Regions from separate parts of the Thioalkalivibrio sp. ARh3 genome, predicted to be linked through region 1. Evidence: predicted binding sites of a transcription regulator. Region 1 holds the regulator's gene; each other region holds the start of a gene.
What was found. The regulator FliA, encoded in region 1, starts transcription of late flagellar genes. The targets are predictions, from matches to a motif close to GCTAAAGTTNNNNNNNNNNCNGCCGATA.

Region 1 (4,849 bases):
GAGATCTCGGTCTTGGTGGAGAAGCCCGCCATGAAGATGACGTTGAAGGCCTCGCGGTCGGTCATCCTTTCCGCCATGGCCGGTTCCATCAGGCCCTTCTCGACGGCCTTGCGCCGCAGGGCCTGGGGATCCATACCGCCACCATCGTCCTTGATGATCAGCGCGATGTGATCGCCCTCCTGTGCGGCGCCCAGCACGACCGTACCCTTGCGGGGCTTGCCGGCCTTCTCGCGCACGTCGGGGGTCTCGATGCCGTGGTCCACGGCATTGCGCACCAGGTGCACCAGCGGATCGGACAGCGCCTCCACCAGGTTCTTGTCGAGGTCCGTATCCTCGCCGAAGATCTCCAGATCGATCTCCTTGCCGAGGCTGCGCGACAGGTCCCGAATGACGCGCGGGAAGCGGTTAAAGACCTTGTTGACCGGCTGCATGCGGGTCTTCATCACCGACGTCTGCAGATCGGAGGTCACCAGCGCCAGCGAACTGATCGCCTTGCCCAGCTCGTCATCCACATGCTGGCTGCGCAACATGCTGAGGCGATTGCGCACCAGCACCAGTTCCCCGACCAGATTCATGATCTCGTCCAGGCGCTCGGTGTTCACGCGTACCGATGTCTCGCTCTGGGGCGCCTGACGCGAGCCACCCCCGGCCGGCGCCGGCTTTGACTGTTGTTTCGCGGCCTCCGGGGTCGCGGCCGGCTTGGCCTCCTCGACCGGCTCCGGCTCGGGCCCCGCATTCGGCTCCTCGGGCGTGGCCGGCTCGCTGGTCTCGGCCGATGATGCCACCGACTCGACCGCAGGAGGCCCGCCGCCCCGCGCCTGCAGTTCGTCCAGCAGGTTCTCGAACTCGTCGTCGGTGATCAGATCGTCGCCATCATCCCCGGCCGCGGCCTCCGCCGCGTCAGCGCCTGACTCGCCACCAGGAACATCCGCCGCACCGGCACCCTCTACCGCCTGCGGGGCCCCCTCTCCGTGCAGCGTGTCGAGCAGGGCCTCGAACTCGTCATCGGTGATCTCGTCATCTGCACCTACCAGACCCGACTCTTCGCCTCCGTCTTCACCCGTTGCCATGGCCGTGGCTTCCACCTCGGCGGGGGGTGCCGGTTCCGGCTCGGGGGATTCGTCCGCTGCCGGGGCAGCCTCTGATTCGGAATCGTCGGCCACGTCCTCGTTGTTGGCCATCTTCCGCAGATCTTCGACCAGGTCCGCCTCCGCGGGTGTCGGATCGACCCCGGAGCGCAGGTCGCCGAACATCACGTTCAGCGTATCCAGCACCCGGAGCATCGTGTCCATCAGGTGGCCATCAACGCGGCGTTCCCCATTGCGCAGGAGGTTGAACACGTCTTCCGCGTGATGGCAGACCGTCACCAGCGCATCGAGGCTGAGGAAGCCCGCGCCGCCCTTGATGGTGTGAAAGCTGCGAAATACCGCGTTGAGCAGATCCCGGTCATCGGGATTCTGCTCCAGGTCGATCAGCTGCTCGTTCAGCCCTTCGAGCAGTTCCCCGGCCTCGATCAGGAAGTCCTGAAGGATTTCGTCATTGGGGTCGATGGCCATTCGGTCTCTCCGTTCCGGTGAGGCTTGCCGTTGTAGGGTGGGTCCAGGGGAGACGCCGATTCAGGAATCGGCGGTTGTCTAGAAGCCCAGACTGGACAACAGATCGTCCACCTCGTCCTGTCCTTCAACGACATCCTGGCCGGAATCTTGAGTCTTCGGCACCGCAGGACCGTGACCGCGTCGATCGCCCTCGCGCCGATCGGCGTTGTCGTCCAGTGTTTTCTCCGCGGCCTCGATCGCTTCCATGCGCCCACTGGACAGCCGGATCAGCGAGACCAGGTTCTCCTCGAGATCCGTTACGAGCTGTATCACCCGCCGGATCACCTGCCCGGTTATATCCTGATAGCTCTGCGCCATCAGCACTTCCGACAGCAGGCGCCGGAGCTCATCGGTGTCGTGGCTGGCTTGCGCAAAGAACTCGTCCAGATCGCGCGCGAATTCGCGGAACTCATCCACCGACAGCTGGCGGTTGCGAAAACGGGTCCATTTGGCGGTCAGTTCGCCGGCCTGCTGGCTGAAGGACTCGGCGATCGGGAGGCTCGTTTCGATGGCGGTCAGGGTTTCATGCGCCGCTTTCTCGGTCATGGTGACCACGTAATTGAGGCGCTCGCGAGCATCCGGGATCTCCGCCTGGGTCAGTTCGACCAGTCGCGAATCACCACGGAAACTCTGCAGGGCCTCATGAAGGTCACGCGTCAGCTTGCCGAGCTCGTCGAACAGTTCGCGATCATACGGACGCGCAAGGTCCTGAATCAGCGCTCGCGCCGTGACGTCATCCCCTGCTTCAAGCACCTGAACAAGCTCGCGCGCGCGTGCGAGCTGCTGATCCCCCACCGGTTGTTCCTGGTCTGTCATCCAAAGCCCCTTGCTCGCTCCTCATCCCGGACGTACCGACCGGGACTGCCCCCCCTGGCCGAGGCTTTGCTCGTGCCCGAGGATCCCGCCTGCCATACCCCGATTACCCCTGAGATTCAATGCGTTCGAAGATTTTATCGATCTTTTCCTTGAGCGTTTCAGCGGTAAAAGGCTTTACCACGTACCCGTTTACGCCCGCCTCGGCCGCCTCGACAATCTGATCACGCTTCGCCTCCGCCGTCACCATCAGTACCGGCATCGTCTTCAGCTTCTCGTCGGCGCGCACCGCCCGCAGCAGGTCGATGCCCGGCATATTGGGCATATTCCAGTCAGTGATCAGGAAGTCGAAGTCGCCGTTCTGGAGCATCGGCAGGGCCGTGCTGCCGTCATCGGCCTCATGCGTGTTGTTGAAGCCGAGATCACGCAGCAGGTTCTTGATGATCCGCCGCATCGTGGAGAAGTCGTCCACGATGAGAATTTTCATTCCCTTGTCCACAGGTCACTCCGGGATTAATTATGCATGTGGGTACTAGAGCGTGGCCGTCAGAATAACTGCAAAGCCTCGCCATCTTCGAGCCAGGAACCCAGACGTGCGCGCAGCCGGATCACGGCCTGACTGCGGATCTGGCTGACGCGCGACTCGGTCACGCCCAGCACCGCGCCGATCTCGCGCAGATTGAGTTCCTCGATGTAATAAAGCGAGAGTACCAGGCGTTCACGCTCGGGCAGATCACCCAGCGCGGCGGCCAGCTCTTCGCGAAACTCCCCGGCCTCGATCGTCCGCGAGGGCGAGGCCTCCGCCCCCTCGATCACCCGGTCGGCATCGCCGTCGGTGCCGCCCAGATCGTCCAGCGCGAACAGATGGGCGCCGGCATGGTCCTGCAGCATCGTGTAGTACTCGTCGATCGGGACTCCGAGCTCCTCGGCCACCTCGACCCCGCGTGCCGCGCGCCCTTCCCGGGCCTCGACCGTCTGGATCGCCTCGGCGATCTTGCGGCTGTTGCGATGCACCGAGCGCGGCGTCCAGTCGCTGCGCCGCAGCTCATCGATCATCGCGCCGCGGATACGGATCCCCGCATAGGTGGCGAAGGTCGCGCCCTGCCCGCCCTCGAACTGCCGCGCGGCCTCCAGCAGACCGATCATGCCCGCCTGGATCAGGTCATCGACCTGGACCGAGGCAGGCAGACGAGCCATAAGATGGTGCGCGATGCGGTGCACCAGCTCGATATGCTCCGCAACACGCTGCTCGTGGCCGGCCGCGGCGACGCTTTCGTAGCCTGGTAGTCGATTACGCGGCGACATCATGCGCTCTGCAGCATCCGTTCGACAAAGAATCCGACGCCACCATCGGCGCCGCGACCCACCGGCCAGCGATCGACCGTGCGGGCAAGCTCGGTAAAGGCCTTGGCCGCCGGGCTGCCCGGATACTGCTGCACCACCGGCGCCCGCTTCTGGACGGCCGTGCGCAGATTCTGGTCCATCGGGATGTATCCCGCCAGGTCCAGGATGACCTCCGGCAGATAGTTGCCACAAACCGTCGCGAGCTTTTGCAGCAGGCGCTCGGCTCCGGCTCGGTCCTGCACCATGTTCGTCACCAGGCGGAAACGCCGCAAACCATGGTCCCGGTGCAGGACCTTGATCAGGGCATACGCATCGGTAATCGACGCCGGTTCGTCACAGACCACCACCAGGGTCTCCTGGACGGCCCGGCAGAAGGTCGTCACCGACTCCTGCAAACCCGCTGCGGTGTCCACGACGAGTACGTCCAGCGGTTTCGAATACGCGCTGAATGCATGAATCAGCCCGTTGTGCTCCACCTGCGAGAGGTTGGCCATCGCGGCGATCCCCGACGCCGAAGGGACGACCTTGATCCCTTCGGGACCCTCCACCAGGATCTCCTCCAGCCCTTCCGCCTGTCCGGTTACCAGGTCATGCAGCGTGCGCTCCGGTCTCAGCCCGAGCAGCACATCGGCGTTCGCCAGCCCAAGATCGGCATCGAACAGCATCACCTCGCGACCCAGCCGGGCAAGTGCGACGGACAAGTTGACCGAGACATTGGTCTTGCCGACACCGCCCTTTCCGGAAGCAACGGCGATGACCTTCAACGGTGGATTAGTGCGTGGCATAGCGTCCCTTCCCCACTGGATGAATCATTTCCAGGGCCCCGCCATCCGGCGTCCCGCGCGCCGACGCCACGTGGCTGCGCGTGCCGGCGAGCTCCGCGAGCGTCTGATCAGTCCATCGTTCATCGCGCGAGGCACCACGCGCAGGACGCTCTTCTTCACCGAGCGCACGCCGCGTCAGATCCCCCGTCTCCACCCGGTGGAAATCTTCCGCGATGCGTTGACCATCGCTGACAAACGTGAGCCCAAGGTGCTGGTCGAGCAGTACCGACAACGTCTCCCCCAATTGTTCGGCCTCGTCGAGTTTGGTCAGCA
Region 2 (4,849 bases), on a different contig from region 1:
CCGGCGAGTTTCCGTCCTGGAATTTTCACAAGTACCTGATCGGGCGTGACGGCGAGGTGCTGGCCTCGTTCGGCACGCGAGTGACACCCGAGGACCGGCGCCTGCGCGCCGCGATTGAGGCCGCGCTATGAACGACACCGCACAGGGCATGAGCAGCTGGCCCAGGGAGCTACGCGAGGCACTGGAGGAGCACGAGGTCGTGGCGATCACCTCCGGGTTGTCCGACGTGCGCGAGGCCGAGGCCCTGCTGGATGCGATGCTGCCCGGTCAATGGGTGCGTCTGGAGTGGGGGATGGGATCCGCGCACAACCGCGAGCAGTTCCACGTCCTGCAGCAGGCGACAGGGGCCGATGTGCTGCCGTTTTTCGTGGCGCGGGACGGGCCGGTCGGAGGGCTCCCCGAGTTGCGCGAGTATCTGGGCGCGCGGGCGGTCACGGCCGGCGCCAGCCGGGGGCGGCATGGCGTGGCCGAAGCGGTACCGTCATCGCAGCAGGCCGCGGAAGGTTCGGCGCCGGTGCTCCAGGTGCTTGGATACGGTGGTCTGATCCCCTTTGTGGCGCTGGGCTTCGGCGCCTGGATGGCCCAGCCGGAATGGCAGGTTTTCGCGCTGGAGGCCCTGGCGTTTTATGGTGCGGTGATCCTGTCGTTCCTGGGGGCCATCCACTGGGGGCTTTATCTGGCGGATCGCGGCCACCGGGTGGGGCCCCTGTCGGCACCCGTGTGGGCGGTGGTACCGGCGATCCTTGCCTGGCTGGCGTTGCTGCAGCCCCTGCCCGAGGCGCTGATGACCCTGGCCGCCCTGTTTCTGGGCGTGCTCTGGGTGGATCGCCTGAGCCTGCGCGGCAGGTGTCTGCCGCGCGGCTATATGGGTCTGCGCATGGCGCTGACAGCGGGGGCCATCGTGTCGCTGGCCTCCGGACTGGCCGTTATTATGGCGGGCTGACACGCCTGCGCCCCCAAGGAACGCCGAAGATGGCACACAACAAGGACCTATCCATGCAAGCAGATCCCCGAACCGTGGATGAGCCCGAGGCCAGCAGTGCCGACGGGCGTCCGCTGCCGGCCCCCGAAGCGCTGGCCCGTCATTACCGCGAGATCCTCGCCGGCCTGAACGAAGACCCGAACCGGGAGGGCCTGCTGGATACGCCGATGCGGGCGGCCAAGGCGATGCAGTACTTGACCCGCGGGTATCACCAGGACCTCGACACCATCGTCAATGGGGCGTTGTTCAGTTCCGACAATGACGAGATGGTGCTGCTGCGCGACATCGAGCTGTATTCGCTGTGCGAGCATCATCTGCTGCCGATCATCGGCAAGGTGCATGTCGCCTATCTGCCCAATGGCAAGGTGATCGGGTTGTCCAAGATTGCGCGGATTGTCGATATGTACGCCGCGCGTCTGCAGATCCAGGAAAACCTGACGCGACAGATTGCCGAGGCCCTGATGCAGGTCACCAATGCCAAGGGTGTGGGTGTAGTGGTGGATGCCAAGCACATGTGCATGACCATGCGCGGGGTGGAAAAGCAGCACTCGTCGATGGCGACCTCGGTGATGCTGGGTGCCTTCCGCGAGGATGCGCGCACCCGCCGCGAGTTCCTGAATCTGATCCACAGCTCCCGCGACTGAACCCCGCCGGCTGCATTTGCCCGGAACACGGGCAAAAAAATGGCCCGGTGGGAGTCCGGGCCGAACGTTCAGACAACCGTGTGATGGAGTCTTCTAGTCTGAACGGCGGACCTGCGGCTTCCGTTGCCAGGAACCGCTCTATCCGCTCTTGCCTCCATGGACAGGGGTGTGATGCACAGGTTCCGTTCGGATCCGGGTATCACGTCAACGCGTTCACATTTTGCGCCGCGTACAATGATTCTTATGCGCGGAGTGGAACAGATTCCCTGGCTTTATGACGCCCTGATGGGGCTGGCGGACGCGCTTGGGTTCCGGGGCTGGCGCCGGCGTCTCGTCGCGGGGGTGCGTGGAGGCGTGCTCGAGATCGGTTGCGGCACAGGGCGCAATGTCCCTCTTTATCCGGACGCGGCGCAGGTCGTTGCGCTTGATCCGGATCTGGCGGCCCTGCGTCGGGCGCGCAAGCGCGTCCCCGAAGCCTTGTTTGTGGTCGCGCGGGCCGAGGCATTGCCCTTTGCCGATGCGCAGTTCGACACGGTCGTCTCGGGGCTGGTGTTCTGTTCGGTTCAGGATCCGGACCGGGGACTGGGGGAGATCCGCCGTGTGTTGCACGCCGAGGGTCAGTTGCGCATGCTCGAGCACGTGCGGCACCGGCGCCCGAGCCTGGCCTGGGTGCAGGATCAGGTGCAGCCGGCCTGGACCTGCGTGACCGGCGGCTGCCACCCGAACCGCGACACCGAGGCGGCGGTGGAGCGCGCCGGGTTCGTGATCGAGGCAGAGGACCGCGAGGCGCGCGGGGTCATGCGGCGGTTCGCGGCCCATCCCCGCTTGCCGCGGGACGCTGGCTGAGGCAGTCAAAAAAATTTTCAGCGGACCCTAAAGTCTGCGCGCGTCTGGTCGTCACTTCAGGGGAGTCAGGCCCGAAATCGCATCGCGAATGCCCGGCGGGCCGGCTCCACATTCGAATCAGGAGTGAACGATGGATGCCAGTGCGATTGCCAGCCAGGCCACGCAGATGAGCCAGCAGAATATTGCCGCGCAAAAGGACGTCGCGGTGCAGAAGAAGGCCATGGAATCGGAAGAGATGGCGGCACAGGGCCTGTTGCAGGCCATGCCGAACATCAGCGAGATGCAGGCGACCTCCCAGGGCCTGCCCGACCACGTGGGCAATCACGTCGATACGAAGGCCTGATCGCCCATACGGTCGCCGCCCCGCCGGATTTCCCCGGCGGGGCGTTTTTCGTTATGGGTTCTGCGTGATGCGCGGGATCAGGCGGTTTCGGAGGCCTCGGCGCGGGATTCGTCCGTAGTGGGTTCCGGCTCGGTCGCCGTGTGCTGGTCGATCCAGTTCTTGGCGGCGATCAGCAGGCCCATGGCCATGAACGCGCCCGGCGGGAGCAGGGCGAGCAGGAAGCCGTGCTCGGATGGGTAGATCTGGATGGTCAGGTTATGGCCCCACTCGCCGAACAGCAGGTGGGCGTTGTCCATCAGCGTACCCTGGCCGAGGATCTCGCGCAGCGCGCCTAGCGCGATCAGTACACCGGTAAAGCCCAGGCCCATCATCAGCCCGTCCAGCGCGGCGCGCGGGACCGAGTTGCGCGAGGCGAAGGCCTCCGCGCGGCCGATGATCGCGCAGTTGGTCACGATCAGCGGGATGAAGATACCGAGGATCAGGAACAGGCCGTGGAACCAGGCATTCATCGCCAGTTCGATTGCGGTCACGATGGAGGCGATGATCAGCACGTAGACCGGGATGCGGATCTCCGGGCGGGCGTGGCGGCGGATGGTCGAGACCAGCACATTCGACAGCAGCAGCGTCAGGGTGGTCGCGATGCCCAGCCCGATGGCATTGACCATGGTCCCGGAGATTGCCAGCAGCGGGCACAGGCCGAGCAGCTGGACCAGGCCCGGGTTGTTGTTCCACAGGCCGTCGCGAATGATATCGGTCAGGGTCGGGTTCATCGGTCGTCCTGTTCCGTGTACATGGATCAGTCTTTCCCTATGGGTTCGACCATCGCGCCTGCGTCTTCCTTCGGCGCGCTCGCGAGCAGGTCGTCGCGGTAGTCGTCGAAGTATTCCAGTGTGCGGCGTACGGCGCGAACCACCGCACGCGGGGTAATGGTGGCCCCGGTGAACTGGTCGAACACGCCGCCATCGCGGCGCACGGCCCAGTTGTCGGGCTCGGGGTCGTTGAGCGAGCGGCCCTCGAAGCCGTGGATCCAGTCGGAGCGTTCGGCCTCGATGGCGTCACCCAGCCCCGGTGTCTCGCGGTGGCTGGAGACGCGCACGCCCAGCAGTTCGCCGTCGCGGTCCACCCCGATCAGCAGATGGATGTCACCGCTGTAGCCGTCGCGTGCCACGGCCGAGAACACGATACCCATGACGTTGTCGTCCGCGTCGCGGGCGAACCAGGCGGGCAGCTCCTTCCCGCCCAGCCGGTCGCTGCTGAGCGCCGCCGTATCGTGCACCGGGTCGTTCGCATAATCGAGGTCCCCTGTGAGATCCGCGATGCGGCTGCGGTTGACCTCCATGCGGTTGTCCGCGATGCGTGCCTCCGTGCCCTCCTGTACCAGCGCGACCAGCCCCGCGCCGGCCGCCGCGAAGCCGGCCAGCAGGACGGTGGCGATCAGGATATCGCGCGGCTTCAGGTCAAGCATGGCCGTCCCCTGGCGGCGGCCCGCCGCGAGTGCGCCCGAAGACGCGCGGTCGCGTCAGGTGGTCGAGCGTCGGGGCGACCATGTTCATCAGCAGTACGGCGAAGGCCACCGCATCCGGATAGCCGCCCCAGGTGCGGATCACGAAGATCAGCACGCCGATCCCGGCCCCGTAGAGGATGCGCCCGAGCGGGGTGGTGGAAGCGGAGACCGGATCGGTGGCGATGAAGAACGCGCCGATGATGACCGCCCCGGAGAACACGTGGAAGGCCGGCGAGGCGAACGAGTCGGGGTCCAGCAGCCAGAAGAAGCCGGCCGGGATGGCCACGCCCAGGATTACGGCCACCGGGATGTGCCAGTGGATGATGCGGCGGAACAGCAGATACAGCCCGCCCAGCAGGAAGAAGTTGCCGACCCATTCCCAGCCGGTCTCGGTGAAGGTGCCAAACAGCGGGCTGGCCGTGATCTCGCCCACCGTGCGCCCGGAGACCAGTCCCTCGCGCATGGCGTCCAGTGGTGTCGCGCGTGTGACGGCGTCCCACTCCTGGGCGCCGGGGAGGCTGCCGGTCAGC
Region 3 (4,849 bases), on a different contig from region 1:
GCCCGAGTCGCCGGCTTCTGCCCGAGGCGCCGCATTGGGGCGGCACCGATCGCGTTTGAGCGACTTATTTCATCTGCTGGGCGACGAAATCCCAGTTGACGACGGTCCAGAAATTTTCCAGGTACTTGGGACGCGCGTTGCGGTAGTCGATGTAGTAGGCATGCTCCCAGACATCGCAGGTCAGCAGCGGGGTCTTGCCATCACGCATCGGGTTGCCTGCATTGGAGGTGTTCACGATTTCGACCGAGCCATCATCATTCTGCACGAGCCAGGTCCAGCCGGAGCCGAAATTGCCGACCGCGGCCTCGTTGAACTTCTCCTTGAAGGCATCAAACGAGCCAAAGGCACTGTTGATCGCGTCCGCAAGCTTGCCGGTGGGTTCCCCGCCACCATTCGGACCCATGCAGTTGAAGTAGAACGTATGGTTCCAGACCTGGGCACCGTTGTTGAAGATGCCGCCGGCCGGTGCCTTTTTGATGATCTCTTCGAGCGAGGCATTTTCGAATTCGGAGCCCGGCAGGAGGCCGTTCAGCTTCGTTACGTAGGTCGCGTGGTGCTTGTCGTGGTGGTATTCCAGCGTCTCGGCGGAGATGTGCGGCTCCAGCGCGTTCTTGGCATAGGGCAGATCGGGCAGTTCGTAGGCCATGAAAGACTCCTTGTAAGAAAACATGCGAGACTGCGGCTGGCCGACCATCGATGGCCGAGCCAGTGAACCCGTCAACGATAGTCACGTTGTCCGGGGGATGCAATGTCCGATGGCGCGGCTTGGTTTTCGTTCGATGGAATCGTGAAGGAGCAAGGGTATGCCCGCGCACGATGCGGATCGACAATCCAGTGCCGATCCCCCGGAGTCTGGTACGAACGCCTCTCGCAGTGCCTACCGCTGGCGCGGGCGCGTGGGGTTGTTCCTAGGCCCGCTCCTGATGCTGGCGTTCCTGCTGTTTCCGCCTCCGGAGGGCATCGGGCGCGAGGCCTGGTGGGTGCTGGGCCTGACCCTGTTCATGGCCACCTGGTGGATCAGCGAGGCCCTGCCCCTGCCCGTTACGGCGCTGCTGCCGATTGCCCTGTTGCCACTGCTGGGCGTGGTGCCCATGGACGCGGCGACCGCACCCTATGCCAATCCCATCATCTTCCTGTTCATGGGGGGCTTTGCGATCGCGCTGGCGGTGCAGCGCTGGGGGCTCCACCAGCGCATTGCGCTCGCGATCGTCAGCCGGGCGGGGGACCGCCTGCATCTCCTCGTGGGGGCCTTCATGCTGGCCACCGCGGGCTTGTCGATGTGGGTCAGCAATACGGCGACCGCCGCGCTGATGCTGCCGATTGCCCTGTCCGTTCTGGCGCTGATGGATCGGGATACGCAGATCGCGGGAGGCCGGGGCGGCCCCGAGTCGCGCCGGCCCGCGCTCGCACTACTGCTGGGGATCGCCTTTGCCGCCAATATCGGGGGCATGGCGACGATTATTGGCTCTCCGCCGAATGCACTGACTGCAGCCTATCTGGGCGACCGGCATGGCATCGAGATCGGCTTCATGCAGTGGATGATGCTGGGCCTGCCCCTCGCCACCCTGTTGCTGCTGCTGGCCTGGTGGCTGCTGACGCGCTGGGTCTTCCCGGTACATCGCGTGCGCCTGCAAGGGTTGCAGGCGATGATGGACCGGCAGCGTGCCGAGATCGGGGCATGGTCCCGAGCCGAGTACCGGGTCGCGGGGGTCTTCCTGCTGGTGGCGCTGGCGTGGCTGTCGCGGCCGTTCCTGGAGGGCGTCCTGCCGGTCCACCTGACCGATGCCGGCATTGCGATCCTGGGGGCCGGGTTGTTGTTCCTGCTGCCCTCGGGTGCGGCGGATCAGCGCCGGCTCCTGGCCTGGGACAACACGCGCGAGCTCCCCTGGGGGGTCCTGCTGCTGGTCGGGGGTGGGCTCAGCCTGGGCTCGGCCATCGAGGCGAGCGGTCTGGCGGAACTGGCCGCAGAGGGGCTAGCCGCCGCTCAGGCGTGGCCGCTGGTCCTGATTATCTCCGGGGTCGTGGTGATAACCATGCTGTTGTCGCATGTCACGAGCAATACGGCGACTGCCGCGACGCTGTTGCCGCTGGTGGTCGCGCTGGCCATGCGCATGGACATCCCGGTCGTGCTCCTCGCGATACCCGTCGCTTTTGCCGCTTCCGTGGCCTTCATGCTGCCAGTTGCCACCCCGCCCAATGCGATCGTGTTCGCCAGCAACCGCCTGCGGGTGCTGGACATGGTGCGTGGAGGAGCGCTGCTGTCGCTGGTGGCGATTGTCCTGATCACGCTTGCTGTCTATGCCTTCGCCGAGTTCGTCCTGATGCGCGGGTAGGGTGCCCCGCTCGGGCGCTTGGCTTTCTGTGATCTCCCTCAAGCTTTAAGCTTCGCGGCCGCTACTGTCTGTGAATTGCCGCAGCAAGGATGCCGCGCGTCTGCAAAGCCTTAACCTGGGGGAGAATCGTCAATTATGTTCGACAACATCCGAATCGGTGTCCGGTTGATGGTCGGGATCATCGCGGTGGTACTGCTGGCCGTGATCCTGACACTCGTCGTCGTGATGAACAGTCTTGGCACCATGGCCGATCGCGCCGAACAGCGCGAGCTGAGCGATCTGGCCGCGCAGCTCGTCGGGCGGCTGGACCAGGAGTCCGCTCGTGCGACCGCGATGGCGGAGACCGTGGCGAAGATCCCTGACGTGCAGGAGGCCATGGGGGCGGGGGATCGCGAGCGTCTGGCCGAGATGGTCGTGCCCAGTTTCGACTCGCTCAGCGAGCACTATGGCGTGGCTCAGTATCAGTTCCACACCCCGCCGGCGACCTCGTTCCTGCGCGTTCACTCCCCCGACAATTACGGGGATGACCTGTCGGACTTCCGGCAGACCGTGGTCGACACGAACGACAAGCGCACCGCGATCTCGGGGCTGGAAGAAGGCGTGGCGGGTCTCGGGATCCGCGGGGTTGTGCCGATCGAACACAATGGTGAACACGTCGGCTCCGTGGAATTCGGGCTGTCGTTTGGCGACAGCTTCTTTGAGGAATTCACCGACGAAACGGATTCGCCGGTCGCCCTCTACCTGCGTGATGGTCGTTCGTTCAGCCGTTTCGGCGGCACCATCAGCGGTGACTCCACCTTCAGCGATGCCGAGATGCGCGAGGTCATGGAGGGCGAGGAACTTGTGCGCAACGTGACCTATGAAGGCACCCCGATGGCCGTAGTCGGCCGCCCCGTGACGGACTTCTCCGGTGATGTGGTCGGCGTGCTCGAGGTCATGGTGGACCGCAGTGCCTATGTGGCCATGGCGCGCAACGCGACTGGGACCGTGGTCGCGGTCGGAGTCGTTGCTGTGGCCCTCGGCGCGCTCCTGGCCTGGTTGCTGACCCGCAGCATCGTGCGTCCGTTGAATCGCACGGTGGTCCGCCTGAACGATATCGCGGGTGGCGGCGGTGACCTGACCCGCAAGCTGGAGGTCTCCGGGCGCAACGAGCTTGGAGAACTGGCGGAGGCGTTCAACAACTTCGTCGAACAGATTCGCGGTCTGGTGGCGAGTGTCGCGGCCGGGGGCGACCAGGTCGCCGCCGCGGCGAACGAGCTGTCCGCGACCAGCGAGGAGACCAACGAGCAGGTCCGCCGCCAGAAGTCCGAAATCGACCAGGTGGCGACGGCGATGAACGAGATGACGGCCACGGTGCAGGAAGTGGCCCGAAATGCGGCGGATGCCGCCGCCGCGGCGCAGAACACCGACCAGGACGCCAGCGAGGGCCAGCAGGTCGTGCAGCGGACCGTGGCCGCGATCAACACCCTGTCGCAGCAGGTCGATGGTGCTGCCGAGGTGGTGAGCCGCCTGTCTCAGGATGCCGAGGAGATCAACAAGGTCCTGGAAGTGATCGGCGATATCGCCGACCAGACCAACCTGCTGGCGCTGAACGCGGCTATCGAGGCGGCGCGTGCGGGCGAACAGGGCCGCGGTTTCGCAGTGGTCGCCGACGAGGTCCGGACCCTGGCCAGCCGCACGCAGGACTCCACCCACGAGATCCAGCAGATGATCGAGCGTGTGCAAAGCGGCACCCGCGAGGCGGTGCAGGCGATGGAAGACGGCCGTTCCAAGGCGCACCAGAGCGTGGAGCAGGTCAACCTGGCGGGCGAATCGCTGACCGCGATCACCCAGTCGGTCACGCGCATCAGCGACATGAACACGCAGATCGCCAGTGCCGCCGAGGAGCAGTCGACGGTGGCCGAGGAGATCAACCGCAACGTCGCCAACGTGACCGAGGTGCTGGATCAGACCGCGGCTGGATCGGAACAGATCCGCAATGCCTCGGAGGAGCTGTCCAAGCTGGCCTCCGAGCAGCAGCAGCGGGTGGGGCAGTTCAAGGTGTAAGCCCCGAGCCAGTTGATGCCAAGCCCGGGTCCGGAGACGGTCCCGGGCTTTTTTGTGGCCGGCTTACTGGCTCTCGGTGGGCGGAAACAGGCGCTCGCCGTTCTCCCGGGCGATCATGCGCTGAACGTTCGCGGGTAGCTGCTCGAGCCAGGCCCGGGTGCTGTCCTTCAGCACCGTGAAGTGTTCCCAGCGGGCCAGGCTGAAGGTGTCGTTGCCGATCAGGAAACGATCCGGATAGTCGAGGAACAGTTCGAACCAGTCGTGGTCGATGATGCCGCCCGGGTTGATGCGCGGATTGCGCATGGAGACATCCATGACCATGTGCGGGTGCCGTTCCAGGTAATCACGAATGAGAGGGGGGTAGGCATAGGAACCGGCGTGCGCCCAGAGGATGCGTACCTCGGGCTGGATGGCGTAGGCATGGTCGATCACGGCCGGGTCGCCATGGATCACGATCCATAGATCGCGCT

Region 2: C995_RS0104270 (YjfB family protein) is a predicted target of FliA. The motif match lies at 2,499-2,526, and genes of this name have one in related genera.
Region 3: C995_RS0106200 (methyl-accepting chemotaxis protein) is a predicted target of FliA. The motif match lies at 2,370-2,397, and genes of this name have one in related genera.

What each region holds. Positions count from the first base shown of each region.
Region 1 is NZ_KB897949.1:130,168-135,016, forward strand. It holds gene C995_RS0107560 (chemotaxis protein CheA) at 1-1,556, opposite strand, end outside; gene C995_RS0107565 (protein phosphatase CheZ) at 1,635-2,411, opposite strand; gene cheY (chemotaxis response regulator CheY) at 2,515-2,895, opposite strand; gene C995_RS0107575 (RNA polymerase sigma factor FliA) at 2,955-3,716, opposite strand; gene C995_RS0107580 (MinD/ParA family protein) at 3,713-4,537, opposite strand; partial or broken gene flhF (flagellar biosynthesis protein FlhF) at 4,697-4,849, opposite strand, start outside.
Region 2 is NZ_KB897947.1:896,700-901,548, forward strand. It holds gene C995_RS0104250 (glutathione peroxidase) at 1-131, shown strand, start outside; gene C995_RS0104255 (DUF3429 domain-containing protein) at 128-943, shown strand; gene folE (GTP cyclohydrolase I FolE) at 973-1,626, shown strand; gene C995_RS0104265 (class I SAM-dependent methyltransferase) at 1,870-2,472, shown strand; gene C995_RS0104270 (YjfB family protein) at 2,603-2,815, shown strand; gene C995_RS0104275 (electron transport complex subunit E) at 2,893-3,585, opposite strand; gene rsxG (electron transport complex subunit RsxG) at 3,612-4,280, opposite strand; gene rsxD (electron transport complex subunit RsxD) at 4,273-4,849, opposite strand, start outside.
Region 3 is NZ_KB897948.1:294,138-298,986, reverse strand. It holds gene C995_RS0106210 (superoxide dismutase) at 65-646, opposite strand; gene C995_RS0106205 (DASS family sodium-coupled anion symporter) at 804-2,333, shown strand; gene C995_RS0106200 (methyl-accepting chemotaxis protein) at 2,469-4,379, shown strand; gene C995_RS0106195 (amidohydrolase family protein) at 4,443-4,849, opposite strand, start outside.